DNA from 4 places in the Caballeronia sp. INML3B genome. Region 4 is predicted to be linked to each of the others. Evidence: predicted binding sites of a transcription regulator. Region 4 holds the regulator's gene; each other region holds the start of a gene.
The links. The regulator FliA, encoded in region 4, starts transcription of late flagellar genes. The targets are predictions, from matches to a motif close to CTAAAGTTTNNNNNNNNNNNGCCGNTA.
Positions count from the first base shown of each region.

Region 1: the regulator FliA is predicted to act here: its motif matches at 5,238-5,264, upstream of fliS (flagellar export chaperone FliS).
Region 2: the regulator FliA is predicted to act here: its motif matches at 2,326-2,352, upstream of NCS58_RS10490 (DUF4088 family protein).
Region 3: the regulator FliA is predicted to act here: its motif matches at 3,180-3,206, upstream of NCS58_RS01575 (flagellin).

Region 1 is NZ_JALQDI010000033.1:75,823-82,997, reverse strand. It holds gene fliI (flagellar protein export ATPase FliI) at 1-1,122, opposite strand, end outside; gene fliH (flagellar assembly protein FliH) at 1,077-1,751, opposite strand; gene fliG (flagellar motor switch protein FliG) at 1,744-2,739, opposite strand; gene fliF (flagellar basal-body MS-ring/collar protein FliF) at 2,729-4,510, opposite strand; gene fliE (flagellar hook-basal body complex protein FliE) at 4,814-5,179, shown strand; gene fliS (flagellar export chaperone FliS) at 5,401-5,820, shown strand; gene NCS58_RS13990 (flagellar protein FliT) at 5,849-6,178, shown strand; gene NCS58_RS13985 (flagellar hook-length control protein FliK) at 6,221-7,175, shown strand, end outside.
Region 2 is NZ_JALQDI010000015.1:283,904-291,078, reverse strand. It holds gene NCS58_RS10495 (ATP-dependent helicase) at 1-1,461, shown strand, start outside; gene NCS58_RS10490 (DUF4088 family protein) at 1,474-2,238, opposite strand; gene NCS58_RS10485 (AzlD domain-containing protein) at 2,416-2,739, opposite strand; gene NCS58_RS10480 (AzlC family ABC transporter permease) at 2,736-3,425, opposite strand; gene NCS58_RS10475 (AraC family transcriptional regulator) at 3,597-4,418, opposite strand; gene NCS58_RS10470 (CreA family protein) at 4,493-4,969, opposite strand; gene NCS58_RS10465 (FadR/GntR family transcriptional regulator) at 5,269-6,012, opposite strand; gene NCS58_RS10460 ((Fe-S)-binding protein) at 6,137-6,880, shown strand; gene NCS58_RS10455 (lactate utilization protein B) at 6,877-7,175, shown strand, end outside.
Region 3 is NZ_JALQDI010000001.1:342,733-349,907, reverse strand. It holds gene NCS58_RS01600 (DNA-3-methyladenine glycosylase I) at 1-149, shown strand, start outside; gene NCS58_RS01595 (hypothetical protein) at 614-1,039, shown strand; gene NCS58_RS01590 (hypothetical protein) at 1,056-1,433, shown strand; gene rpsU (30S ribosomal protein S21) at 1,548-1,760, opposite strand; gene NCS58_RS01580 (aldo/keto reductase) at 2,109-3,059, opposite strand; gene NCS58_RS01575 (flagellin) at 3,305-4,465, shown strand; gene fliD (flagellar filament capping protein FliD) at 4,669-6,231, shown strand; gene NCS58_RS01565 (flagellar protein FliT) at 6,250-6,549, shown strand; gene NCS58_RS01560 (tetratricopeptide repeat protein) at 6,812-7,175, shown strand, end outside.
Region 4 is NZ_JALQDI010000001.1:37,353-44,527, forward strand. It holds gene NCS58_RS00165 (cytochrome c5 family protein) at 1-756, opposite strand, end outside; tRNA gene NCS58_RS00170 (tRNA-Arg) at 1,061-1,136, shown strand; gene NCS58_RS00175 (aromatic ring-hydroxylating dioxygenase subunit alpha) at 1,207-2,226, opposite strand; gene NCS58_RS00180 (GGDEF domain-containing protein) at 2,418-3,512, shown strand; gene NCS58_RS00185 (RNA polymerase sigma factor FliA) at 3,557-4,288, opposite strand; gene NCS58_RS00190 (MinD/ParA family protein) at 4,307-5,224, opposite strand; gene flhF (flagellar biosynthesis protein FlhF) at 5,217-7,025, opposite strand.

The DNA of each region.
Region 1 (7,175 bases), on a different contig from region 4:
CGCCGGCAGCTTCGCGAACACCGACGGCGGATAGCCCTTCGTCGCGGGCGGCTCGCCGATCGCGAGCGCGATCTCGCGCTGGGCCATCGCGTAGCGCGTCAGCGAATCCATCAGCATCAGCACGTGCTTGCCCTGATCGCGGAAATATTCGGCGAGCGAGGTCGTGTACGCGGCGGCCTGCATGCGCAGCACGGGCGATACATCCGCCGGCGCCGCGACGACGACCGAGCGCGCGAGACCGTCCTCACCGAGAATCTGCTCGATGAATTCCTTCACTTCGCGGCCGCGTTCGCCGATCAGCCCGATCACGATCACTTCCGCGCTCGTGTAGCGCGCCATCGTCCCGAGCAGCACCGACTTGCCGACGCCCGAACCGGCGAAGAGGCCCATGCGCTGGCCGCGTCCGACCGTCAGCAGCGTGTTGATCGCGCGCACGCCGACATCGAGAACCTTGTGAATCGGCTCGCGGTTGAGCGGGTTGATGACCGGCGCGGACAACGGCGCATCGACTTTCGCGCCGAGCGGGCCGAGGCCGTCGAGCGGACGGCCCGACGCATCGACGACGCGGCCGAGCATTTCCCAGCCGACGGGCAAGCGCTTCGCGCCCGCCATCGGATCGTTGATCGGCGCGCTTTCGAGCGGATAGACGCGCGCGCCGGGCAAGAGGCCAGCCACTTCGGTCGTCGGCATCAGAAAGAGCTTGTCGCCCGCGAAGCCGACGACTTCGGCTTCGGCGGTCGGAATCGCACTGCCCGGCGGCAGCTCGATCATGCATTCGGAGCCGACGCCCATCTTCAGGCCGACCGCTTCCAGCACGAGACCGGCCGCGCGCGTGAGACGACCGCACGGACGCAGCGGCTTCGCGATCGCATTGCGCGACCTGAGCGCGTCGAGCTTGTCGCGCCACGCATCGATGTGCGGATTGCCGGCGATATGGGCCAGCTCGGCGATGGTGCGCGCGGCGAGCGCCTCGGCCGATTCGTCGCCGACGGATTCATCGGCGGCGAGCGGGCCGAACGACGCGCGCGCGATTTCCTGTTCGAGCGCGCTCAAGCCATCTTGCGTAATCCGTTGGTTCACCACGGCTTGCTTCTCCCGAGCGCCGCCACGACGCGCTCCCATCGCGACACATTCGTCGCATCGATCTCGCCGGTCGCGGCGTGGGCCTTGCAGCCGCCGCGCTCGACGTCCGGATCGGGCCGCACGGTCCATCCCGCGGACTCGAGTTCGTCCTTCAGATAGGCATCGACGATCGGCATGTCGGCCGGATTCACGATGAGCACAGGCGCGCCCGACAGTTCGGGCTCGGCGGCGATCACTTCGCGCGCCACCGCGACGAGCGCGGTCGGATCGAGCGCGAGATGCTGACGCACGACCTGCTGCGCGATGTCGATGGCGAGTTCGGCGAGCGACTCCGCGATGGCTGCATCGGCGGCTTGCAGCGCCGTCCTGAACGCATCGGCGATCTCGGCGAGACGCGCGGCCTGCGCGAGCGCTTCCTTGCGGCCGTCCTCGAAACCCTTCGCCTGACCTTGCTCGTAACCCGCCTGATAGCCGAGCGCCTGGCCCGCGACATGCCCCTTCGCGAGTCCTTGCTGATGTGCGTCTTCCTCGACGCGGCGCAGGTGCGCTTCGAGCGCGGCCTGTTCCGCCGCGCTGTTGTCGACCTTGATCTCGACGGGATCGAAGGACGCCATCTCCCAGCGCTGATACGCCGAGACCGGAGCCTTCTGCGCGCGAGCATCAGACATATGCATCCTCCGCCTTGCCGCCTAGCTGGATCTGACCGTTTTCCGCGAGATTGCGGACGATCTGCAAAATCTTGCGTTGCTGCTGCTCGACTTCCGACACGCGCACCGGACCGCGCGAATCGAGGTCTTCGGCAAGCAGTTCGGCCGCGCGCTGCGACATGTTCGACAAAAACTTCTGGCGCAACGCCGGCTGCGCGCCCTTGAGCGACACGATCAGCGTCTCCGATTCCACTTCCTTCAGCAGAAGCTGGATCGCGCGGTCTTCCAGGTCGAGCAGGTTCTCGAACACGAACATCTGGTCGATGATCTTCTGCGCGAGCTCGGCGTCGTATTCGCGCACGTTCGCGATGACGCCTTCCTCGTGATTGCTCGACATGAAGTTCAGAATCTCGGCCGCCGTGCGGATGCCGCCCATCGGCGCGCGCTTCAGGTTGTCGCTGCCGGAGAGGAGCGTCGTCAGCACGTCGTCGAGTTCGCGCAGCGCGGCGGGCTGAATGCCGTCGAGTGTCGCGATGCGCAGCAGCACGTCATTGCGCAGGCGTTCAGACAGGAGCGACACGATTTCCGACGCCTGATCGCGGTCCAGATGCACGAGGATCGTCGCGATGATCTGCGGATGCTCGTTCTTGATCAGTTCCGCGACCGCGCCCGAGTCCATCCACTTCAGGCCTTCGATGCCGCTCGTATCGCTGCCTTGCAGGATACGGTCGATCAGCGCGCCGGCCTTGGTCTCGCCGAGCGCCTTCGTCAGCACAGAGCGGATGTACTCGCTCGAATCGAGCGACAGCGCGGTGTGCTGCTCGGCTTCCGAGACGAATTCGGTCAGCACGTTGTCGAGCTGCTCGCGCGTCACGTTTTTCAGCGCCGCCATGGTCGCGCCGATCTTCTGCACCTCGCGCGGCGCGAGATACTTGAATACTTCGGCGGCTTCTTCCTCACCGATCGACATCAGGAGGAGGGCGGCTTTATTCAGGCCTTCAGCGTTCATCGGACACCCAGTTCTTCACGACGGTCGCAACGATTCTCGGGTCCTGACGCGCCACCATGCGCGCGTAGTCGAGATTGCGATCGAATTTGGCCTTCTTGCTTTCATGACCGAGGAGACTCACCTCGGCATCCTTGTCTTCGTCTTCCAGCTTCTGAGCGCCGTCGAGCGACGGACCGTCGAGCAGCGAGAGCTCATCCGGTGCGCCGAGCGTGGGCGCGGCCTCGGGCGGCGGCGGGAAGGCGCGGCGCATCGCCGGCTTCACCATGCTGAAGTACAGGAACAGCCCGACGATCCCGATGCCCACGTACTTCGCCGCCTGGATGCCCCACGCGATCATCTGCGGGGTGCGCCACCACGGCACGTCCGGCGCCGCGTTCAGATCGGCCGAGAACGCGCTGTTCACGACGTTCACCGAGTCGCCGCGCTTCTCGTCGAAGCCCATCGCGTCCTTCACGAGTTGCTGGACCTGCGCGAGCTTGTCGGCGGCGAGCGGGGTCATCGTCACGTTGCCCTTGGCGTCGACCTTCTTGTCGTAGTTCACGACCACCGCCACCGACAGGCGCTTGATGCCGCCCGTTGCCTGCTCGTAATGGCGCACGGTGCGGTCGACCTCGTAGTTCGTCGTCGTGTCGCGGCGCTGGTTCTGCGGCGTGGACTTCGCCGCCGCGCCGACGGCGCCCGATGCCGCCGCGTCGATCGGCGCGGAAGCCGGCTGCGGCGGCTGGTTCGACAGCGCGCCCGGCACGCCCGACGCGCCGCTGCCCGTCGTTTCGCTCGATTCGCTCGACTGCTGGCTGCGGATCGCGGTGCTTTGCGGGTTGCCGTTCGGGCCGTAGCTTTCGGCGGTCTGCTCGAGCTTCGAGAAGTCGATGTCGGCGCTCACCTGCGAGCGGGCGTTGCCGGCGCCGAAGAGCGGCGCGAGGATCGCGTCGATGCGCTTTTGCGTGTTGTGCTCGATCTGCTGCACGTATTTGAGTTGCGACGCGTCGAGGCCGCTGGCGGCGCTCTGGCTCGTCAGCAGGTTGCCGTCCTGATCGACGATATTCACGTTCTTGACCGGCATGTCCGCGACGCCCGAGGCGACCATGTGGGCGATCGCGACCACCTGGCCTTCGTCGAGCACGCGGCCCGGATACAGGTTGACCATCACGGACGCGGTCGGGAGTTCCTTGTCGCGCACGAACACGCTCGGCTTCGGGATCGCCAGATGCACGCGCGCCGACTTCACCGACGAAATCGCGCCGATCGTGCGCTCCAGCTCGCCCTCGAGCGCGCGCTGATAGTTGACCTGCTCGGCGAACTGGCTGATGCCGAACTTCTGGTTGTCCATCAACTCGAAGCCGACCGAGCCGCTCTTCGGCAAGCCCTGGCTCGCGAGACGCAGACGCGTTTCGTGAACCTGCTCGGCCGGCACGAGAATGGCGCCGCCGCCGTCGGACAACTTATAGGGAATGTTGCCTTGCTGGAGCGCGGCAACGATTGCGCCGCCGTCCCGATCGGAGAGATTGGAGAAAAGTACGCGGTAGTCCGGCTGGCGCGACCACATGACGAGGCCCGCGACCACCATCGCCAGAATCGCGACGGCCACGATGAGCGGCACGCGCGGATTCGAGCGGAACTGGTTGAGCATCGGCACGCGCTGCGCAAAACCGCCGAAGTCGGCACCGCCCGCGAGTCCCGGGGCCGCGGCCGTGCCGGCTGCCCCCGGTTGTGCGCCCGCCAGGCCCATTCTGGCGTCGGGCGTGATGAGTGAGTTGTTGGGCGTATCCATTTAGCGTCGAAGCTCCGAATCCTGAGGTTCTCCTCCCGCCGCTTCCCGCTTTCCATGTAAGCGGCGGTGGAGGACTTTTCACGATGGGGATTATCCGCAGAAGATTGCAAGTCGATTCGGCGAATAGAGCGGGGTTTTCCCCGTTCTTCCCGCGCTTTGAAAAATCACCGGCTGCTAATCTTTTTCGTACTCGGCGAACCTCCGCAATTGCGTCGCCGAACCCGAGGCCACCGCCACGCGCGGCGCGGGCCGTCCCGCCTTCGGACGCGTTCCGCCGGCTATTCCCTGTCATCCGGAGTCAACATGAACTTTCCGATCAATCCGCTTTCCGCCGCGCTCTCGGCCATTCAGTCGCTGGCGTCGCAAGCCGCCGGCGGGACGTCCGGTCCCACCAGCGCGTCGGGCGCCGTCTCGGGCCAAAGCGGGACATCGGGCGCGGCAAGCGTCGGCAGTTTCTCCGAAGCGCTGAAATCGTCCATCGACAAGATCAGCGACAACCAGACGAAGGCGCTCGGCGAGGCGCACGCCTTCGAGATCGGCGCGCCGAACGTGTCGCTCAACGACGTGATGGTGGACATGCAGAAGGCGAACGTCGGCCTGCAGTTCGGGTTGCAGGTGCGAAACAAGCTCGTGTCGGCCTACAACGACATCATGCAGATTTCCGTCTGACGGCCGCTCTCTCGCGATCCTGCCCTTCATTCTTGCGACGGCTCTGGAGCCTCGCTTCCTAAAGCTTTGCCGCGTTTCTCCGATAACCCCGATAACGGCACGGCGAACGATGGTTCGCCTGCCTGCACCGGCTTGGCCGGGCGCACACGGATCAGGACGAGAGGCACGGCGTTCCGCTTGAAATGCGGAATGCCGCGGCATCGCATAAGGAGAATCGAGAGATGTATTCCCCAGGACACGCTGGAGCCAACGCCTACGCACGCGTGGGCGTGCAGACAGGAGTGATGGGAGCGAGCCCGCACCGGCTGATCGTGATGCTGTACCAGGGTGCGCGGCAGGCGATCGCGCAGGCGCGCATGCACCTGCATCAGAACAATGTCGGCGCACGCGGCGCGGCGATCAGCAAGGCCATCAGCATCATCGAGAGCGGTTTGCAGCAGGCGCTCAACAAGGATGCGGGCGGCGAGATCGCGCAGCGGCTGGACGCGCTGTACACGTATATGACGCGCCGGCTGCTCGAGGCGAATCTGAAGCAGAACGAGGCGATGCTCGTCGAGGTCGACAATCTGCTCGCGACGCTCGAGGAAGCCTGGGTGGGAATTGGACCGGAAGTGGCGCAAATGACCGCCGCGCCCGTTTGACGGGATGCGCGTCGACTGCCTGAAAAGAATGAAGACGACACAAGAATATTTCGCCCACTACGAGGCGATTGCCGCGGTTTCCGGCCAGATGCTGGTGGCCGCGCGCGGCGGCGAATGGAGCGAGCTGAAGGCGCTGCAAGGCACCTACCGCGAGTTGGTCGAGCAACTGAAGCAAGTGGATTCGGCCTCGGAACTCGACGAAAGCGCCCGCGCGCGCAAGCTGGACCTCGTGAAGAAGATTCTCGCCGACGACGCCGCGATCCGCGATCTGACGTCGCCGAGCCTCGCGCGTCTGTCGGCGCTTTTCACGGTCAACAGCCCGGCGCGCGTACTGAAAAAAATGATCGGATTGCGCTAGGCGCGGTCCGCGCCCGGCCGTGGCGCATATGAGGATGTGGGCATGACTGGACTCGATACCGCGATCGCATCGTTGCTCGCCAGCCGCACCGAGCTCCTTCTGTCCGCGATTCGCGCGCCGAACGGCGTGAGCGGCAGCGGCGTCACCGGTGCGAGCGTCGGGCAGACGACGACGCAAACGGACATGTTCCAGACCGCCGGCACGCCTGCCGGCGCGGCGGCGCCGGCGGCATCGGCGCAAACCGCGTTCTCCAGCGTCGCGCGCACGCTCGACGCGATCTCGCGATTCGGCGGCGCGACGCCCGCGCTGACCGGCGACGCCCCGCTCTGGCCGACGCCGCCGCGCCCGGCGAGCGCCTTCGCCGCGCTCACGACCGGCCTCTTCGATACCGCGTTCTCTTCCAACGCCGCCGCCGTCGCCGCCGCGCGCGCCGCGACGCAGAACCTGCCGCCGCTGCCCGCCGCCGCGCTCGCGGCCGCGCTGGCGAAAACCGTCGACGAAAGCGGGCTCTTCTACGAATCGCATCTGGTGCAATGGCTCGCGGGCCAGCGCAGCGCAGCGTCGCTCGCCAACGAGCCGCAGGCGCGCGCCGATGCGCGGTCAATGTCCTTGCCGCTCGATCCAGCCAGCGACGCATGGCTCGACGACGCCCGCGCGCCGCAATTCACGCCCGATACGCCCGACTTCCCCGGGCGTCCGGTCCCGACGCCGCAGACGCCGCAGCAAGCCGCCGCGCTCGCGGCGTCGGTGCGCGATGCGCCGCCGTCGGCGCTTTCGAATTCGCAAAACGGCAACGCCGCCGGCGGCGCGAACGCCCAGACGGCGCAGCCGAGCCAGCAGGAATCGGCGCTTCAGGCGTCGGTCGCGGCGGGCATCCATCCGGCGACGCTCAATGTCGTGCGTCAGCAACTCGACGTGCTCGCGAACCAGCAGTTCCGCTGGCAGGGCGAGGCGTGGCCCGGCACGCGCTTCGAATGGGAGGTGGCCCGCGAGCCGC
Region 2 (7,175 bases), on a different contig from region 4:
AGCGTGCTCGATTACGACGACCTCCTGCTGTACTGGTCGCATCTCGCGGCCGAGCCATCGGTGGCGGCGGATCTCGCGAGCCGTTTCGATCACGTGCTCGTCGACGAATATCAGGACACCAACCGCCTGCAGGCGTCCATCCTGCTCGCGATGAAGCCGGACGGGCGCGGCCTGACCGTCGTCGGCGACGACGCGCAATCCATCTATTCGTTTCGCGGCGCGACCGTGCGCAACATCCTCGATTTTCCGGGCCATTTCGATCCGCCCGCGGCGACCGTCGCGCTCGATCGCAACTATCGCTCGACGCTGCCGATTCTCGAGGCATCGAATGCGGTGATCGGGCTCGCGTCGGAGCGCTATACGAAGAACCTGTGGACCGACAAGGCCTCGGCGCAGAAGCCGCGCGTCGTCTCCGTCGCCGATGAAGCCGCCCAGGCGCGCTATGTCGTCGAGAAAGTGCTCGAGGCGCGCGAGGCGGGCATGAAGCTCAAGGCGCAAGCCGTGCTGTTCCGCGCCGCGCATCACAGTGCGACGCTCGAAATCGAACTCACGCGGCGGAACATTCCCTTCGTGAAGTTCGGCGGACTCAAGTTTCTCGATTCGGTCCACGTGAAGGATGTGCTGGCGGTGCTGCGCTGGGCGGAGAATCCGCGCGACCGCGTCGCGGGCTTTCGGGTCGCGCAGTTGCTGCCGGGCATCGGTCCGGCGATCGCGGGGCGCTTGCTCGACAGCGTTGCGCAAGACGAGGCGCCGGGTGCGATTGCCAGGTTTCAGGCGCCCGCACGCGCCAGCGAAGACTGGCCGCGCTTCGTCGGGCTGATGGCAAAGCTCTGCGGCCGCGAATCCGGCTGGCCGGCGGAGTTCGAAATGATCCGCCGCTGGTATGAGCCGCATCTGGAGCGCAATCACGAGGACGCGGCGATCCGCATCGGCGACGTGCTGCAGATGGAAAGCATCGCGTCGACGTATCCCACGCGCGAGCGCTTTCTCACCGAGCTCACGCTCGATCCGCCCGACGCGACGAGCGACGAATCCGGCGTGCCGATGCTCGACGAAGACTATCTGATTCTCTCGACCATCCACTCGGCGAAGGGCCAGGAATGGCGCAACGTGTTCGTGCTGAACGGCGTGGACGGCTGCATTCCATCCGATCTGGGCACGGGCAGCGAAGAGGAAATCGACGAGGAGCGGCGCCTGCTCTACGTGGCGATGACACGTGCGAAGGAAGATTTGCACATCATCACGCCGCAGCGGTTCTACGTGCACAACCAGACGCATCTGGGCGACAGGCACGTCTGGGCGCAGCGCACGCGCTTCATCCCGCCGCATCTGATGCAGAACTTCGAAGCGGCCGCGTGGCCGCCGGTGATCGCACCCGCCGCGCCGACGGCGGCGGGGCTGGCGGCCGCCGCGAAGGCGAAAATCGATATCGCGGCGCGCCTGAAGGGAATGTGGGAGTAGGGCGAAGCGCGTTCAGCGCGGCGCGCGCGAGGTTCGCGGCGCGCGTGGCGATGGCGCGAAGATGCTGCGCAGCCAAGCGGCGAAGCGCGTGAAGCCGTCGTAAGGCTCTTCGATGAACAGCTCGGGCCGCAGCGAGCGCAGGTACTCCAGCACCTGCTGCGCTTCCTGCTTCTGAATCGACCCATAGAAAATGCCGAGCCGCAGCAGGCAGCGCAGTTCGCCGAGCTTCTCGCGCGCGGTCGAGCCGATGCTCGTCTCCACGGCAATTTTCGTTTCGTACACGCGCTGGCGCAGCGAATCGGCAAGACGGAAGGCGGGCGTCTGCATCTTTTCCTCGACTTCGCGAATGTCCGCCGCCGCCGATTTGATCTGTGCCGCGAGCATGTCCACCTGCGACACGTCGCCCTTCGCCTCGGTGACGATCGCCGTCGCCCATTCACGCGACGCCTTGATGAGATCCTCGGCGGTCCAGTCGGCGCGGATCGCGAACGCGAAGCCGTGCTCGGCCGCCTGACGGATCAGGATTTCGACGACATCGGGAAACTCCTTGTCGAGCGCGCGCTTGGCCCACGCGTACTGGCCGTGCGTGAGCATGCGCTGCACCGCCTGTTCGGTGAGCGGGGTGTCGTTGTCGAGCAGCTTTGCGCGCAGGAAGTCCTCGAACGTCGGCGTGACGAATTGCGGATCCAGCTTCAGCGACAGACGCGTGAACGCTTCGAAATCGCGATGCAGCGAAGCGATCGTCTCGTCGCGAAACGAAAGGGTGATTTGACGCATGTTGGTTCCCGGTTCCGCTTCCGATTGATTCGGAGGCGGGCAGTGCCTTCGGCTCCGCCTCTCGGGGCGGAGTCCATTCGTTTCTGATATCGGCGCGCTTTCCCGGAACTTGAGGATTTTTCGAGGCTTTTTGAAAGCCGTTTAGCGGCTGATTGACGGTTGAGCGGCGGAAAACGTTTAGCGCAGCACGGCGAACTGCCAGACGAAGAACACCGCCAGCGACACGGCAATCGTTAAAAGCGGCCGTTTGGTGAGCGCGCAGACGATGACCGCCACGATCGCCGCCACGAGCTGCGGATTACGCCAAGTGATCTCGGCCTCGTTGCCGTGCGGCGAGACGGTCATCGGCACGATGATCGCCGTGAGCACCGTCACCGGCACGAACGAAAGCGCGGTGCGCACGATCGGCGGAAACGGCAGGCGCTCGCCCAGCACAAACACGGCGCCGCGGATCGCATACGTAACCAGCGCCATGCCGAGGATCAACGTGATGTAGTTCATTGCGTGCGCTCCTTGGCGTTCTTCAGGCGATGCTTCGCGTGCGGCCGGTTTTCCATCAGCGTGAGCACCATGCCGACCGCGACGCCCACGAACACCGCCGCGAGCAGCCCGAGCTTGTATGGCCAGCCCTGCCACGCGAACGACAACACGCCCGATGCGAGCGCCGCCGCGACGAAACGCACGGCGACCAGTTGCGGCACGATGATCGCGATGAACGTCGCGACCATCGCGAAGTCGAGGCCGAGCGATTTCAGACCGGGAAACGCCGCGCCGAACACCAGGCCGACGAGTGTCCACAACTGCCAGTTCAGATACATCGAGACGCCGGAGCCGAAGAAGTAATGCGGGCCGGTTTCGCCCGGCGCGCGCTTCTGATAGTGCGCGTAGGCGACGGCGAAGACTTCGTCGGTCAGGAAGCCCGCGAGCGCCCAGCGCCAGCGCCGCGGAAGATGCGCGACATACGGCGCGAGTGTCGCCGAATAGAGGACGTGACGCAGATTGACGACGAGCGTCGTCGCCCAGACGACGGCGAAGCTCGCGTGAGACGCGATCAGGCCGACCGCGATGAACTGCGCGGACCCCGCGAACACCGCGAGCGACATCAACTGGCCATGCCAGAGCGTGAGCGGACTTGCGGTGACGAGCGTGCCGAAGATCACGCCGAAGGGCGCGGCGCCGATCATCATCGGAATGGTGTCGCGCGCGCCGGCCGCGAATTCGCGCAGCGCATGGCCGGACGTTTGTGTGGAACGTTGAGCGGGTGTTGCTTTCAAGATTTCCTCCTATGGAAGCGAGGATACGCAAGACGCCGCTCGACATGCTTGTACGTTCTTGCGCTTTCCTGGCTGGCCGGAAGCTCAGCGCCAGCGGCCGGGCGGCACGCCGAAGGTGCGCTTGAAATGGCGCGTGAAATGACTCTGGTCGGTGAAGCCGCTCGCCGCTGCGACGTCGGTCACGGAGGCGCCCGCGCGCAACGCCGGCAACGCCCGCACGATACGCAACTGGTTGCGCCATGCGTGCGGCGCAAGACCGGTTTCGCGCGTGAAGAGACGCGCCGCGTGAAAGGTCGAGAGGCCGACCGTCTGCGCGAGTTCGGCGAGCGTGACCGGTTCGAGCAGATCGTCGGCGAGGCGGGATTTCATCGTCGTGACGCGATGCGCGTCGGCGGCGGGCGGCGCGATGGCCGGGCGCTCGCGGGCGTGGCGGCCGAGCAGCGTCGTCACGGCATCGACGAGCGCGAGTTCCGCGGCGAGCGGATCCGCGCCGGTTTCCAGCAGGCGATGCGCGACGACCAGGCGCCGCGCGAGATCGGGATCGCGGATGATGTCGTCGGAGAACCAGGGCGCCGATTCATGCCGCCCGGACATAGCCCGCGCGAGGCCTTCGACGAACGGCACCGGCAGATAGAACACCCGATAGCGCCAGCCGGCATCGACGGCCCGCGCGCCGGTATGCACTTCGCCGGGATTGATCACCGGCACCGAGCCGGCTTCGGCGACGTGATGCGTGCCGCGATAGTCGTAGCATTCCGCGCCGGCTTCGATGACGGGCACCGTGTAGGCGTCGTGCCAGTGCGGCGAGAATTCGTGATCGTAGTATTCGGCGGTCACCATGTCCGCGTCCGGCACGAGCGGAGATCGCCAGTAGCGTGCGGCATTGCGGAAATGGTCGGCGTTCATCGTTCGGGATTGCTGGGGCAGGCGGAATCGCTCAGTTTACAACCTTGCTTTCCGCCCGGCCGGACAGTTGCGCATCACTTCACCGGTATGGTCGTGCCCTCGGGCACCGGTACGGCCGTCACGCTGTTCTTCGGGCTGCCGGTCGCGATGCGGTCGCTATATGTCAGATAGACGAGCGTGTTGCGCTTCGCGTCGACGATGCGCACCACGTGCAGCGTCTTGAAGATGAAGGACATGCCGGCCGAGAAGACATCGGTTTTCTGCTTGAGCGGCTGGGCGAACCTGATCGGCCCGACCTGGCGGCAGGCGATCGATGCTTCGGTCGGATCTTCCGCGATGCCGAGCGTGCCCTTAACGCCGCCCGTGCGGGCGCGGGACACATAACAGGTCACGCCCTGAACGAGCGGATCGTCATAAGCCTCGACGCTCACGCGGTCCGAGCCGGTGAAACGGAAATTGGTGTTGACGCTCGCGATTTCCTCCGCGTGCGCGAGGCCCGCGCCGCAGAGAGTGGCGAGCGATGCGGCGAGCGCAACGACGGAGCGTTTCATCGTCATCCTTCGGAAAAGAGAAAGGGCGTCGTATTGTATCGACGCCCTTGGCTCTTCAATGCATCTCGCGCTTGCATGCGGTCAATGAAAGATCAGATACAGGATCACCAGCACCACGACCGGTACGCCGAGCAACCATCCGAGTAGGTAAGGCATGTCGTTCTCCTTCGCATGTCGTTAATGACGATTCCAGTATCGCGAGGAAGGCCGGCGCACGTTAGCGGTGCATGTCCTATATACGTGTAGGTGCTGTCCTATCAGGACTTTCTCGATGCTTACAGATTCGTAAGGCGATTCGCTCAGGCGACGTGATTGCGTTTCGCCGCGAAGCCCGCGTAAAGCGTGCGCACGTAATCGAGATGCGCGCCCGCGCACTCGCGCGCCCGCGCCGGATCGCGTGCGACGATCGCATCGAAAATCGCGCGATGCTGCGTCATCAGGTTCGCTTCGACTTCGTCGTCGTAATCGACGAGGCGGTGCGAGGTCAGCATCGATTCGCGGACCAGTTCGTTGAGACCGTGCATCACGTGCGTCAGCGCCACGTTGTGCGTTGCATCGGCGATTGCGAGATGGAAGGCGGCGTCCTTTTCCGCGATGCGCGTGCTTTTGTCGGCGACGGCGGTCTGAAGCGCGTCGAACGCGGCAGCGATGCGCGCGATATCAGCGTCGGTGGCGCGCTCGGCGGCATAAGCGGTGGACAGCGTTTCGAGGCCGTGGCGCAGTTCCAGCACGTCGGCGCTCGCGTTCGGTTGCTGCTCGAGCAGCGCCGCGAGCGGATGCGACACGAGGGGCGCCGTCACGTCAGACACGACGAAGCCGCCGCGTCCCGCCGCGCGAATGAAGCCGTCCGATTCCAGCCGGATCAGCGCCTCGCGCAGCGACGGTCGTGAGACGTTCAACTGCTCCGCCAGATCGCGCTCCGCGGGCAGGCGCTGGCCGGGCAGGAGCGTACCGTTCGAGATCAGTTCGCGAATCTGGCCGGACACGACATCGGAGAGGCGCACACGGGCGTACGAATGCGTATGGACGGGCTGAAAACTCATCGTTGGATGTTTATGCCGGATGAAAGCTGGAGGAAGTCCGAGTTTGACACGAAAGAGGCATCTCATTAAAGTCTTGGTCAGACCAAGCTTACCAAAACGATTGTCCAACCCACGATCGGACCTCATGAAAGTTGCCCTGTTCGTCCCCTGTTTCATCGACGCGTTCTACCCGCAAGTCGGCATCGCCACGCTGGAACTGCTCGAGCGGCTCGGCGTGGACGTCGACTATCCGCCGGATCAGACGTGCTGCGGTCAGCCGATGGCCAATAGCGGCGCACACAAGGACGCCGCGGGCGCCGAGCGCGTCTTCGCGCGCAATTTCGCCGACTACGACTATGTGGTCGGGCCGTCGGCGAGCTGCGTGCATCATGTCCGCGAACATTTCACCGCGATCGAGCAGACGAGCGCGGTCGAAAAGGTTCGTCGCAACACGTACGAGCTCGTCGAATTCCTGCATGACGTGCTGAAGGTGCGCGAGTTTCCGTGGGCCGAGTTTCCGCACAAGGTCGGGCTGCACAACAGTTGCAGCGCGGTGCGGCATCTGCTTGAGACATCGAACTCGGAAGTCGCGGGCACGCCGTTTTCGAAGCCGCGCGCGCTGCTCGAAGGCGTGAAAGGCATCGAGTTCGTCACGCTCGCGCGTCCCGATGAATGCTGCGGGTTCGGCGGCACGTTCTCGGTCACCGAAGAGGCCGTGTCCGTGCGCATGGGTCAGGACAAGGTGCGCGATCACATCGGGGCGGGCGCGGAGTACATCGTTTCGGGCGACATGTCGTGTCTCATGCATCAGCAAGGCTGCGCGGAGCGCATGAAAGCCGATGCCAAATTCATTCATATCGCGCAGGTTCTGAACGGAGTCCGCGCATGAGCAAAACCGTTCGCATCGATCACGCGAAGGCGGCGGGCGCGTTCCTGCAAAAGCCGGATCACGTCGCGTTCCACGACAAGCGTCTGTGGGATTTGCGCAGCAAGCGCGACGCGCAGGCGCACGGCATCCCCGAATGGGAGACGATGCGCGATCTCGCGTCGCAGATCAAAGAGCACACGCTTTCCAATCTCGCCGATTACATCGCGCAGTTCGTCGATCAGGCCGGGAAGAACGGCGTCGTCGTGCATTTCGCGGCCGATGCGCAGGAGCACAACGAACTCGTCCACAAGCTGAT
Region 3 (7,175 bases), 310 kb from region 4:
TCAAGAAGTACGGGTGTAAGTTCGTCGGCACGACCATTTGCTACGCCTTCATGCAGGCCACGGGCATGGTCAACGATCACGCCGCGAGTTGCCTTTCGCGAGGAAAACCCAAGACCAAACGGAAGGTCGTGGCCAAATCCGCACATTGAGGCAATTCCTATGCGGAAAATTTTTGCTTTTTGACAACATATTTGAGCACAGCACGCACACATAAGGGTAAATCCTTATGGAAGGCGATTTTTTTGCAGTGAAGCACGCGCAATCGCCCGAACTGCAAGGATTTTGGCCGGGTTTTCCGCACTGCACGAACGTACGGCCCGTGTAAAAATGGCGTCCTCGCGTGCGCTGGCGCACCTTTTTACCGGACCGAACCGTTATAACTGACGGCGTACGGACCGTTCACTGAGTGTAGAAATCCGACGCGAGCACACGGGGCCTTGTGAGACCGCAGGCCCAGGCCGGGAAACCGCCATGCTCGAGGCAGTGTCCGGGCGGCGAAGCGTTGATTCAGGTTGCATCACTTTCGCAACGACGCCGCCGCATTCGGAAAGCAGGTGCAGGTTCTCGAATACATAACGCTTGGCCGCTGCGCAGGGGCGCAGGGGAGATGATCATGAAAAGCTTGAACTTCCTGACCCATCAGGAGATTTTCAACGGCGCGGTACAGCATCTTTTCGTGCAAGGGCAAGCGGCTCTGCTGCCGCGCGGCGGCGGCGCGTATCGCGGATATTGCGGCGGCTGTCCTGTCGGGAGCTTCATCAAGCCGCGCGACTACATCACCGCGATGGAAGGCGTGCCCATTCGCTACATCGCGAAGCCGCCCGAGCAGGTGCCGGCGTACATGGATGTCGGCGTCGCGGCGCTCAGGCGCGCGCTGCTTCGTGCGCGCATCAACGTGTTCGATCCCAACACCGTCGAATTGCTCTCCTGCCTGCAGAACGTGCATGACGTCTTCGGCAGATGGGAATGGCGCGAACGTCTGACATCGATCGCGCGTCAGTTCGGGCTGTCCGCCGAACTTCTCAAAACGGCTGCGTGATATTGCAGGTGCTGTGATGTTGAGCCCTATTACGATGTTGAGCCTGAAGGAGATTTACGAGCGCGTCAGCGAGCACTTGCTGACGCAGCGTGCGGTGTCCGAAGACGACAACGGGTCGTGCCGGCTCCGCAGTCCGGAAGGCCGCAAGTGCGCGATCGGCTCGCTCGTGCGCGACGATCTGTATGAGCCGGAGCTGGAAGGCGTCGGGATCTCGTACTATCGGCACGCGCGCGACGGCGAGCTGCTGCGCGCGCTGTACGCATCGAAGGTGAATGCCTACGATCCGAACGTCATCGATCTGCTGATCGAGCTGGAGGAAGTGCACGATTACGCCGATATCTCCGATTGGCCGGATCAGCTCGCGGCGCTCGGAAAGCGTCACGCCTTCGTGTGACGCCTGCAATCCTGTAGTTCGAGGCACAAACAAAACGGCGGTGCGCCCTTACGGGTCGCACCGCCGTTTTGCCATGCGGGTGAGGACCCGAAAATCCTCGCCCGTGAAAGACGCTTAGTGCATCTTCTTCGGCAGCATCTGGCTGCGCAGGCGCTTGCGCAGGCGCGCGACAGCAGCGGCCTTCTTGCGCTTGCGCTCGGTGGTCGGCTTTTCGTACGACTGGCGCTCGCGCAGTTCGGCGATCAGGCCATTGCGCTCGATGGTGCGGCGGAAACGCCGAATCGCGACATCGAACGGCTCGTTTTCTTTGAGGACGATAGTGGTCATGTAAATCCTGAGTTTGCTAAACGTATTTTCAAGCGCGCGACGTTACGAGCTGCCGCGCCCCGGCACTCCGATCGTCCGCCGGACACGAAACGGCGCGACGGACACGAGCAAAGCGGCCACGGAGGCCGGAAAAGAGAGCGTTGGGATTCAGCCGCGGAAGCGGCATGCGCTTTCGAAAGAACCACACGAAGGCGCGTTTCGGAGCCGTTCGCCGCTGCTCGTTGACGTTGTCATTTTCAGAGGCGAAGGCATGAAATCGGGCACATTTCTCGATTCGGGCGCGATGTTACCAGAACACCGCGCCACTGCCAACTCCCCCGATCCATCCAACTCATTGATGCAACAGATTTATTTCTGCCACGCGCTGGCTTCGTCGAGGAGCTGGATGTCGTCGGCGGCGAGTCGCAGGCGCGTCGCGGCAGCGAGGCTTTCCAGTTGCGCGACCGACGTGGCGCTGGCGATCGGCGCCGTCACGCTCGGGCGCGCGATCATCCATGCGAGCGCGACGGTCGCGGGCGTCGTGTCGTTGCGCTTCGCGACTTCGTCGAGCGCATCGAGAATCCTGAAGCCGCGCGGGTTCAGATATTTTTCGACGCGCGAGCCGCGTGTCTTGTGCAGCGTGTCTTCCTTCGACCGGTACTTGCCCGACAGAAAGCCGCTCGCAAGCGCGTAGTACGGCACGACCGCGATCTTGTGCCGTGTCGCCACCGGCTCCAGACCGGTTTCGTAGTCTTCGCGATCGTAGAGGTTGTATTCGGGCTGAAGGATCTGATAGGCCGGCAAGCCCGACTCCTTCGCGAGGTTCAACGCCGCGTCCAGCCGCTCGCCCGAGTAGTTCGACGCGCCGATCACCCTCACCTTTCCCGCCTTGATGAGCTGCTGATACGCGGCGAGCGTTTCATCGAGCGGCGTGTTCTCGTCGTCGTAATGAGAGAAGTAGACGTCGATGTAATCGGTCTTCAGGCGCCTCAGCGAATCGTCGACGGCCGCCGCGATGTTGGCCGCCGTCAGCCCGGCGCGCGTGGAGAGCTTGCCCACTTTCGTCGCGAGCACGACTTTGTGACGCTTGCCGCTTTCCTTGAACCACTTGCCGATGATCGTCTCCGATTCGCCGCCCTGGTGGCCGTCCACCCAGGCGGAATAGACGTCGGCAGTGTCGATGAAATTCAGGCCGTGATCGACGAACGCGTCGAGGATCGAGAACGACGTGCGCTCGTCGGCGGTCCAGCCGAACACGTTGCCGCCGAAGACGAGCGGCGCGACTTTCAGTTCCGATGTGCCGATGCTGCGTGTCTGCATGTGTGCTCCAAATGCGCGAAAAGGACGGACCAAAAAGGATACGCGGGAAAGCGGCGCCTTGCCCGGCGAGCTTCCGCAGGCTTACGAACGCATTCATTACACAAATCGTTTGCGCGGGGCCTTAAGTTTTTTTCGAGGGGCCCGATAACCACAAGTAGGCGGCCGGCTATCACCGAGCGCAGGACCGCCAGGCAACACTCGGTGCCAAAGCCAAAGCCATACAAAGTCTCCCAGGAGAGCAAAAAATGATCGGTATCAATAGCAATATCAACTCGCTGGTTGCCCAGCAGAACCTCAACAGCACGCAGAGCGCGCTGTCGTCGGCCATCACCCGCCTGTCGTCGGGCAAGCGCATCAACAGCGCTGCTGACGATGCTGCCGGCCTCGCGATCTCGAACCGGATGCAAACGCAGATCAACGGCCTGAACCAGGGCGTTTCGAACGCGAACGACGGTGTGTCGATTGCGCAAACGGCTTCGAGCGCGCTCTCGTCGATGACCTCCAGCCTGCAGCGTATCCGTACGCTGGCCGTGCAAGCCGCCAGCGGTTCGCTCTCGTCGAGCGACCAGGCTTCGCTGCAGAAGGAAGTGTCGCAGCAGATCGCTGAAGTGAACCGTATCGCTTCGCAGACGACGTACAACGGCCGGAACATTCTGGACGGCTCCGCTGGCAGCCTGAGCTTCCAGGTCGGCGCGAACGTCGGTCAGACGATCAACCTGGACCTGAGCCAGGACATGGGCGCGAATTCGCTCGGCGGCGGCATGGTTCAGAAGGGCAACACGCTCGGCACGTTCTCGAACCTGTCGCTGACGACGGGCGGCGGCTACACGTCTTCCGGCGCGGCGATCACCTCGATCAACGTGCTGTCGGACGGCAAGGGCGGCTTCACGTTCACCGACCAGAACAACGTCGCGCTGAACTCGACCGCTGTCTCGGCCATCTTCGGCACGGGCACCGCGGGCACGGGCACGGCTGCAGCGCCGCATGAAAACACGCTGTCGTTCAGCTCCGGCGTCGCCGGTTCGATGGGCGCGGCGGTGAGCTCCGCGATCGCCGACCTGACGAAGTCGATCAACAAGATCAACACGCCGGACACGGTGGCGAACCTCGACATCAGCACGACGACGGGTGCCAACGTCGCGCTGGTCTCGATCGACAACGCGCTGCAGACGCTCAACAACGTCCAGGCGACGCTGGGTGCCGCCCAGAACCGTCTGAGCGCAATCGCGTCGTCGCAGCAGGCTGAATCGACCGATCTGTCGTCGGCTCAATCGCAGATCACCGACGCGAACTTCGCGCAGGAAACGGCGAACCTCAGCAAGGCTCAGGTGCTGCAACAGGCTGGTATCTCGGTGCTCGCGCAAGCGAACTCGCTGCCGCAGCAAGTTCTGAAGCTCCTCGGCTAAGCAATCCGCCCAGGCAGCACCCGACGCCGGATCTTCGATTTCGAAGATCCGGCGTCGGGCCGTCACGGCGACGAAGCCGCGTTTCGACCGCTTGCGTGTGCGCCCGTACTCACGAACGCACACGCAAGAGGTTGTTTCCCGCAACGAGCAGTTGACTGCGATCACGCGCATTCAATCGACAGCGCGATACACGGAGTTACCCGATGTCCACGATCAGTACGACCACCACGGCGGCGACCGCCGCGCAGACCCAGGCGGCTGCAAACGCGGCGCTTGCCGAAGCAGCGCAATCCATCATCAGCGGCGCGACCGGTAACTCGTCGATGGATGTCAATTCGCTGGTCACGGCGATGGTGAACGCGAAAACGGCCGGCCAAAGCGCATCCCTGGCCGCCGCGCAAACGAACGACAACACGAAGCTTTCGGCGATCGGCACGCTGTCGTCGGCGCTTTCGACGCTTCAGACCACGATGACGAGCCTGACCGACGGTTCGCTGATGTCGACGTTCACGACCAACGTGACCGGCACGGGCATCACCGCGACGGGCGCCACCGGCGCCGTGGCAGGCAGCTACGACGTGACGGTCTCGCAGATCGCGAAGGCGCAATCGCTGACCTCGACCGGCTTCACGACGGACAAGCACCTCGGCACCGGCACGATGCAGATCACCGTCGGCTCCAAGTCGATGTCGATCAACATCACGAGCAGCAACAACACGCTCTCGGGCATCGCCGCCGCCATCAACAACGCGTCGGGCAACCCGGGCGTGAGCGCGACCATCGTGACGGGCACCGACGGCCAGCACCTCGTGCTCAACTCCACGACGACGGGCGCCTCGAACGTCATCTCGACCACGATCAGCGGCGCGGCGGACGGCAGCGACCTGAACAAGCTCGCGGTCTCATCGACGGCCGGGCAGAACGGCGCGGCTTCCACGATCTCGGACGCATCCGGCAGCAACGGCTGGTCTCAAAGCGCCTCCGCGCAGGACGCGATGTACAAGGTCGGCGGCGTCTCGGGCACGAGCTCGAGCAATACGGTCACGAGCGCGATCAAGGGTGTGACGCTGAACCTCACGTCGGCGGCCGTGACGACGCCCGCGAGCACGCAGACGGTAACCGTCACGCAGGACACGTCGTCGATTTCGAGCGCGATCTCGAACTTCGTCAACCTGTACAACACGGTCGTCTCGACGATCAACTCCTATACCTCGTTCGACAGCACCGCGTCGGTCGGCTCGCAGGGCGGCGTGCTGCTCGGCAACTCCGCGGTCAACACGATCAAGAACCAGCTTTCCGCGATCATCGGCAGCGCGGTCGGCAAAGGCAGCGGCTCGATCTCGCTGGCGTCGCTCGGCATCAATCAGGTTTCGTCGCTCGATGCAACAGCGGAGCAGCCGGCCGGCACCCTGACCATCGACACCGACAAGCTCAACAGCGCGCTGACGAACAATGCGACCGGCGTGTCGCAGCTCTTCAACGCGATCAACGGCGTCGGTGCGCAGTTGACCGACAAGATCACGAGCTATCTCGGACCGAACGGCCTGCTCACGTCCGAGACCGACTCGATCAACAAGGATCTCGCCAACATCTCGACGCAGCAGACGACGTTGACCAACTATGCGGCGCAACTCACGTCGGACTACAACGCGCAGTTCACGGCGCTCAATACGCTGATGGCGAACATGAACCAGAACACGCAGTACCTGACGGCGCTTTTCGGCGGCACGAACAGCGCGGGCGCCATGGCGACCAACAAGTCCTAAGACCCGGGAACCGACACGATGAACCAGGATGCACTCGTCGAACAACTGTTCGCACTGACGAAGGACATGGAGGCGGCGGCCACGCTCGCGGACTGGCCGCGCGCAGCGGAACTCGATGCCGCGCGCACGCCGCTCTTGCGTGCGCTGACGCGCGAGCAGGGCCCGCAGGCGCTCGCGAAGATCAGGGAGATTCAAGGCATCGACGCCGCCGTGCTCGCGCACGCGAGTGCAATCCGCACCGGACTCGCCACCGAATATCACGCGGCGATGACGCGCGTGAATGCGGCAAACCGTTATCAGCAAGGCGCACGGTTCTAGACGTCACCGCGCATCGTTTTGTTTCCGCCGTGCCCGCTTCATGCGGGCATTTTTACGCCCCGACGATGCACGCGGCTGCGGCCGTGACGGCGATTGCGCCGCCTCCTTCGGGACGACCTGCCCGTGCCCGCGCCGCGGCAGCGCCGTCAACGCCCCCGCCGACGATCCGCTGAATTACGGCGGCTTTCGGGTTCATCTCCGCGCTTCGGTTTGGCGACCTCGCTTGGATAATCAGTTCAATCGCAAGGAGCACGCCCAGACCATGAGCATTTCCACACAGCTTCCGGACGCCACGACGCTGACGCCGGAGCAACAGTTCGAGCAGGACATCGCGACCGTGCTGCAGTCGGCGCTGGAGCAGCATCACGCCGGCAATCATGCCGACGCCGAAGCGCTCTATCGCGCGATTCTCGACCACAAGCCGGATCACGCGGACGTGCTGTATAACCTCGCGGTCCTGCTCGTCCAGACGCAGCGCCCGGGCGACGCCGTGCCGCTGTTCGAGACGGTGCTCGGCCTGCGCCCGGACAACGGCCAATACTGGGTCTCGTATATCGACGCGCTCGCGCGCACTAATCAGAGTCAGGCTGCCTGGTTCGCCGTGGAAATGGCGCAGCAGCGCGGCG
Region 4 (7,175 bases):
GCCGAACTTCGGCGCGTTGAGCACGCCGGCCGCGTGACACGCCTGGCAGACTTGCTCGTAGAGTGCCTTGCCGGCCTGCGCGGCATCCGCGCTTTGACCGCCGGCCGCCGGCGCCGCCGATGCAGCCTGCGGCACCGATGCCAGCGCCGCGACGGCTGCCGCCGCCTGCGCGTTCTCATTCGCGCTCGCTCCCGCCGGAGCCGCCGCGCCCGAAGCCGCTGCCGCACCTGATGCGCCCGCGCTCGCCGCTGCGCCCGACGCGGGTTGCGCCGGTTCGGCCAGTTTGCCGCCGCTGCCGTTCGCCATATAGACAACCGCGCGCGCAATTTCGAAGTCGCTGTAATCGTCGGGGCTGGCGCCGCCGCGTGCGGGCATCGCGCCCTTGCCGTTGAGCGCGTTGTGCAGGAGCGTGTCGTAGCCTTCGCCGATGCGCGGGGCCCACGCGCCGGCATCGCCGAACTTCGGTGCGCCAGCGGTGCCCGCTGCGTGACAGGCCGAGCAGACGGCCTTGAAAACTTCTTCGCCGGTCTTGTAGACGCGCGGTGCGTTGGCATCGCGGATATCGACCTGCGCGGCGGGCGCGATGCGCTCCTTCACCGACTGCTCGATGTCCGTGCCCGCGCCGGTACGCGTCGAGTTGTTCACATACACCGCGAGCAGAATGATGATGGCGACCGGGATGCCGAATCCCGCGATGACCGCGGCGATGAGTTGGCCGGGTGTCTTGATCGGGGCTCCGTGGGGTGCTTCGCTCATGCTTGTCTCGTCTCCCGTTTTTTGGTGTGAGTCGGTTCAGTGACAGCGTGACAGCTACCGCATTGCGCTTGCGCGGGCCTTGGGGAAAGGCACGGTCGATTATAGACGGAACGCTTAACTGTCGGCGCGAGGTGGCCGGGGCGGCGGTGCGGGCGTTTACCCGAATCGTGTGATGCTTCGCGCGATGCGTCCAGGCCCGTGCGATGGACGAAGTCATGGAAAACAGGTATTCTCTCGGATTCGCATGGGCCTTGTAGGCGCCTTTTGTTTTCGGGCGCTCCCTCACGCAAGGCCTTTCTCCGATGCGCCCGTAGCTCAATGGATAGAGTACTGCCCTCCGAAGGCAGGGGTTGCTGGTTCGATCCCAGCCGGGCGCGCCAATGAATTCCCCCTCGATCCGGTTGTCGTTCGTTGGTTGTTTCTGTCCGCGATTCCGCCGGCCCGGCTGAACTAGCGCTCGCCGGAAAACGCTCCCGATTCGCCCACCATCGTCCCCCACCCAAACCCCATCCCCGCCAACCACCTCCGATACGCCACCGCCATCCGATCACACCGCTGATGCAGCTCCGCATCGAGATCGAGCGGCAGACGCCGAGGCCATTGCGACTCGACGATCGGCGTGTCCTGCATCAGGATCTCCATATTGAAGTCGTAGAGCGCCTGATCGGAATGCGTCGTGTCGTCCTCATGAATCGACACGAGCCACGCGCGCGTCTCCGTCTGCGTCACCGGCGACGCCGCCAGCATGATATGCAGCGCGCCCTGCCCGCCCGATGCCATTTTCGTGAGACTCGCGATCAACGGCCGCTTGACGCGATACACATAGTCGATCATCGCGCCGCCGCCCTGCCCCGGAATCCCCGCGGGCTGCCAGTATCGACACTGCCGCGCTTCGAGTCCGCCATCTGAAGTCCGCACGACTTCATAGTCCGGCACTTCCGTATGCGTCTCTTCGCCCAGAATCCCCACATGCACGAACGAAAAGTGCGCCATATCGAGAAAATTCTCGACGACGCGCGGCGCCGACGACCTCACAGTCTGCGGCGCGAGATTGATGCGCCGCCCCCCGGGAATCGCGGCTTCGGGAAAGAAATCGAGCGCGTAAGCCGCTTCGCTCAAGCACATCCACACGACGCCGTACTTCTCCTCGCTGACGAAGGTCGTCGCGCAGGCACGCTTCGAAGGACGCAGCGACGGATTCGACGGAATGTGCAGACACTGCCCTTCGATGTCGTAACGCCAGCCGTGATAAGGGCACACGATCTGATCGCGCATCACATGTCCGAGCGACAACTGCGCGCCCCGATGCGGACAGTAATCGCGCCACACATGCGCCGCGCCGACACTGTCACGCCACACGACGATCCGCTCATCGGCGACGACGAACCCGCGCGCACCGCCTTCGGGAACGTCTTCGCTATTGCAAACCGGCAGCCATTCGCCAGCCAGAGAAAGAGATTCGTCGCGCATCACAGTGAATCAGAAATAGAAGTCCGAAAGCCGTTATTACACGAAACACAGCGTCTTCACAAAACGTTGCAAAATAGCGGATCGCTCGCTCGGCGCAATTCGATGCCACTCCATCCAGCCGATGCCACGCGACGGGGCCGCAGTACATGACAGCAAGATAAAAGAAAGAAATCACCATCCAGGGGTTCAGTATGGAGCAGGCGCATCAACCGGCACGCCGGACTTATGCCTTCGCATGGTCCGAACACCGGAATCCCGAACGCGAGCAGGCCACGCTGCGGGTCTGGATGGGAGCGGCGGTTCTTCTGGCCTACGGCGTCTTCGCCTGGCTACGCCCTTCATACGATGCACTGCTGGTTGCACGCCTCGTCGCGCTCTATGTGTCTTACGGCGCGGTGACGCTCCTGATCGTGAGCCGCATGAGTTCGCCTTCGGAGAAGCGTCTCACCGTCACGACCATCGCCGATCAAACCCTGCTCGGGCTCGCGCTCGCGGCGGGCGGTGCGATCGCGCTGCCGCTCATCTGGGTGATGTTCTGGTTTCTGATCGGCTCGGGATGCCGATACGGCAAGCGCACGCTCGCCGTGTCGTGCGCGACGGCGCTCATCATCGTGATCGCGCTCGGTATCTGGCAGCCGTGGTGGCGCGCCAATCTTCCCGCCGCGATCGGGCTGGGCTTGAGCGTGCTGGGCGCATCGGTGTATTTGAGCGTGCTCGTCGATCGGCTCGGCAACGCGAATCGCGATCTCGCACGTCAGGCATCGACCGATCCGCTCACCGGTCTGTCCAACCGATACGCGCTCGAGCGGGTCGTCGATCGCGCGATGAGCACGCGCGATGCCGATGGCGACCACGCCGCCGCGCTCCTCCTCATCGACCTCGACGGCTTCAAGGAAGTGAACGATACCTACGGTCACGCCGTCGGCGACATGCTGCTGCAAGCCTTCGCGCAATCGCTCGCGAAGCGCATGCGCAAGACGGACACGATCGCGCGTCTGGGCGGCGACGAGTTCGTCGTGCTCGCGCATCAGGTACGCGATCGCGCGGCGGTGCTGTCGGTGGCCGACAGCATTCACTCGGTGCTCGGCGCGATGACCTCGGTGCAGGAGCGGCCGGTGTCGGTATCGGCGAGCATCGGCGCGTGTCTGCTTTCCAGCGCGACGGCCGCGCAACAATCCGGCATCACCGCCGTGCTGCGCGCCGCCGACCGCGCGATGTATCGCGCAAAAAGTCTCGGCGAAGGGAAAACCGTCTTCGCCGAAACGCGCGACTTCGAAGCGAATTGATCGACGTGCCCGCATGCAGGCGGGCACCCCGGCTCAAGGCCGGATCACGCCTCGACGCTCGTCCACGCCTGCTCGCGCAGCTTCGTGCGCAGACGCGCGACCGCCTGGCTGTGCAACTGGCACACACGCGATTCGCTGACTTCCATCACCGCGCCGATTTCGCGCAGGTTCAGACCGCGTTCGTAGTAGAGGCTCATCAGCAGCTTCTCGCGCTCGGGCAGCTTGTCGATCGCTTCGATCAACGCACCGCGCAGGCTGTCGTCGAGCAGCGCCGAAAGCGGGTCCGAGCGATCGACGCAATAGCGGTCGAGGAACGGCTCGTCGTCGGCGGAGCGGTCGAAGTCTTCGTAGTAGATCAGCTGGCTGCCGTGCAGATCCTGGAGCATCGACTGATATTCGTCGAGCGGCATGTTCATGTGCTCGGCGATCTCCGTCTCGCTCGCGGAGCGGCCGAGGTTCTGCTCGACCTTGTGCACCGCCGATTCCACTTCGCGCGACGTCTTGCGCATGCTGCGCGGCAGCCAGTCGTTCGCGCGCAGCTCGTCGAGCATCGCGCCGCGAATGCGCTGGCTCGCGTAGGTTTCGAATTGCGCGCCCTGATCTTCCTTGTAGCGGCTCGCCGCGTCCATGAGTCCGATCATGCCGGCCTGGATGAGATCGTCGAGATCGACGCTCGCCGGCATCTTGGCGACGAGCTGAAGCCCCAGTCGGCGAACGAGCGGCGCATATTTCGTCAGGACGTCCGACTGTGAGAGTTTGCCTTGGGCGTTATACATCTTGGTCACCTATCTTGATCACATCGACGCCGTGCTGGTCATTGCAAAGTCGTGAAGCGCGGCCACACGATGCGCCGCCTCCCGCCCGCCCTGTTCAGAGTCGCCAACCGGAATTCGCGCGTCTGGCTGACCGTTCGCCGCGCGCATGTACGGCGCGGGGCGCATCGGCCAGTGCAGGAGCTCCGCAGCGATCGCGCGGTAGTCGCGCGCCGCGGCCGTAGCCGGGAACGCTTCGACTGCGCAGCGTGAAAGCTCCTTCGCCCGAGCGACGCGCGCATCCTCGGACACATACCCTGCCTGCACGAGCGACACGGCCAGATACCGGCTCGCGACGCCCGACAGGTTGTCGAACGCGACCGCCGCGTCGGCCGGGTTCTGCACGTGATTGATGAGCACGCGGAACTGGCCGATCGCATGGGCGTAGTGCAGGCGCTTCATGCACGCATACGCCTCGGTGATCGCCGACGCGGCCACCCGCGTCACGATGAGAAAGTCATGCGCCTGCGCCGCGAGCGTCGACAGTGCGCCGTGACGGTCCAGTTGCGCGTCGATGAGAACGATGTCCGCCGGACCATCGAGCAATGCGCGGCACTGCGCGGCGTCGTGACTGATGCGCTCGTGGCGCGGCGCGGCGATCTGCGAGAAGCCGAACGGCGTGCGCTCGACGACATCGGCGAGCGCGCGGCGGCCCGACATCACAGCGGCGAGCGCGCCTGCATCGGAGAGGCCCAGCATGCGGCTCGCCGAGCCCGCGCCCCGATGCTCGTCGATGACGAGCACATCCTTGCCGTGCACGGACAGCGCCGCGCCGAGATTCACCACCGCCGACGTGCATCCGATGCCCGCCGGCCCGCCCGCCACCGCCACCACGCGCGAACCGGCGCGCGTGAGCAGCCGTCGCAGACCTTCCGCCTGGTCGAGCACGAACTTATCCAAAGTGCACCTCATGCAGTTCGGTCGTGGCGCGCGCGGACAGTGCGGAGAGCAGCGCCGGCACTTCTTCGTCCTGCGGCACGAACGGCGAGCCGTCGCGCGGAATGCAGAACGCGCTCTTGATGAGGAAACGCTTGGTCGCGACGTACAGGTTCTCCGGTACCTTCTGGCCGGTCGACACGTAATGCACCGGCAGCTTGTAGCGGATGACGGTATCGAGCACGCCGCCGAGATTCGTCGCTTCGTCGAGCTTGGTCAGGATGCAGCCCGCGAGCGGCGGCTGATCCGCCGCGCTCTTGTATGCCTGCACGACTTCGTTGAGCGTGTCGCCGTGGCTCGTCGCGTTGAGCAGCAGGATGCGCTGCACCGGATGGCCCGCGCCGCACAGCATCGCGATCTGGTCCGAGACCATGCGGTCGCGCTGGCTCATGCCGATCGTGTCGATCAGCACGATATGTTTGTTGCGCAGCTCGGAAAGCGCGAGCTGCAGGTCGGCGGCGTCCTTCACCGCGTGCACCGACACGCCGAGGATCTTGCCGAAGATGCGCAACTGCTCGTGCGCGCCGATCCGGTAGCTGTCGGTCGTGAGCAGCGCGACCTTGCTCGCGCCGAAGCGCATCACGCAGCGCGCCGCGAGCTTCGCCGTGGTCGTCGTCTTGCCGACGCCCGTCGGGCCCATCAGCGCGAACACGCCGCCGCGCTCCATCAGCGCGTCTTCGCTATCCATCACCGGGATATTCGATTCGAGCACCTGCTGCACCCATTCGAGCGCGCCTTCCACGTTTTCCATTTCCGGCATGTTCTCCACCATCATGCGGACGAGCTGCGCGGAAAAACCGGCGGCGAAAAGACGCTTGGTCAGCAGGCCCCCGGTCGGGTTGCGGCGCTGGCGCTCGCCCCACAGCAGACCGGAGAACTGCTCTTCCATCATCGTGCGCATCGACGAAAGCTCGTTCATCACCGTTTCGTTGACGACTTGCTCCATGCGCGCGCGGATCGCTTCGGTCACGACGGCCGCCGCGTTCGCCGGCAGACCTTCGAAGGCGCCTTCGGGCGCGGCCGTCGCGGTGCTTGCCGCCGGTGCGTCGGCGTGCGGCGCGCTCGCGTTGATCTTCTGCGCGGCACGGCGTGCGGCGACCTGCGCGGCCTCGCGTGCCCAGTCAGGCGTTTCGACCTTCGATTGAGCGCGCGTCTGACCGGCGGCCTCGACGCGGCTCGTTTGAGCCTGCGCCTGCGCTTGCTGGCGAATCGCGTACTTGCCGGCTTCCGGCATCTTGTCGGCGCGCGTCTCATGCGCGGCGACCGGCACCGGCACGCCCATGCCGCGTGCGATCGCGGCGGACGCCGTCAGCGGACGGTTCGACGGCATCGTCGCCTGCTGCGCGATGCGCTTCGCGTGCTCGATCAGCCACGGGTTCGATTCGGCCATCGTGCGCGGCGCTTCTTCGCCGGACGTCGCGTCGTGTTCGTGCGCGAACTCGTCTTCATCGTCGGCGTCGGTGTTCGCGCCGAAGACCGACGAGAACACGTCGCCGCTCGCGTAGGGATTCGCGGCGGATTGTTTTGCCGGCATCGCGGCCGCCGCAGCCGCCAGTGCGGCGCGCGGCGTGCTCGTCGAACGCACTGCCTGTTCCTTCGCGGCCGGCGAGATCGACGCGATATCGCTGTCCGCGACGCCGACGATCTCGACGGAGCCGTCATCCAGCGTTCGATTCGACAACACCACGGCATCGGGGCCGAGCGCTTCACGAACCTGGCGCAATGCGTCGCGGCTGTTCGCGCCAATGAATTTACGAATATTCAAACTTGCCCCCGATGAGGTGTAACTGCGATCTTTAGCAAGCGGACCCACTTGGCTCATTGCCGTGTCCGCTTTTCAGTGAGGCCATTATTGCGAACTTCACCCTTCGTCCATCGCTGGATAAAGGGTGAGAAAAAGGGGTATTTCGGCTGA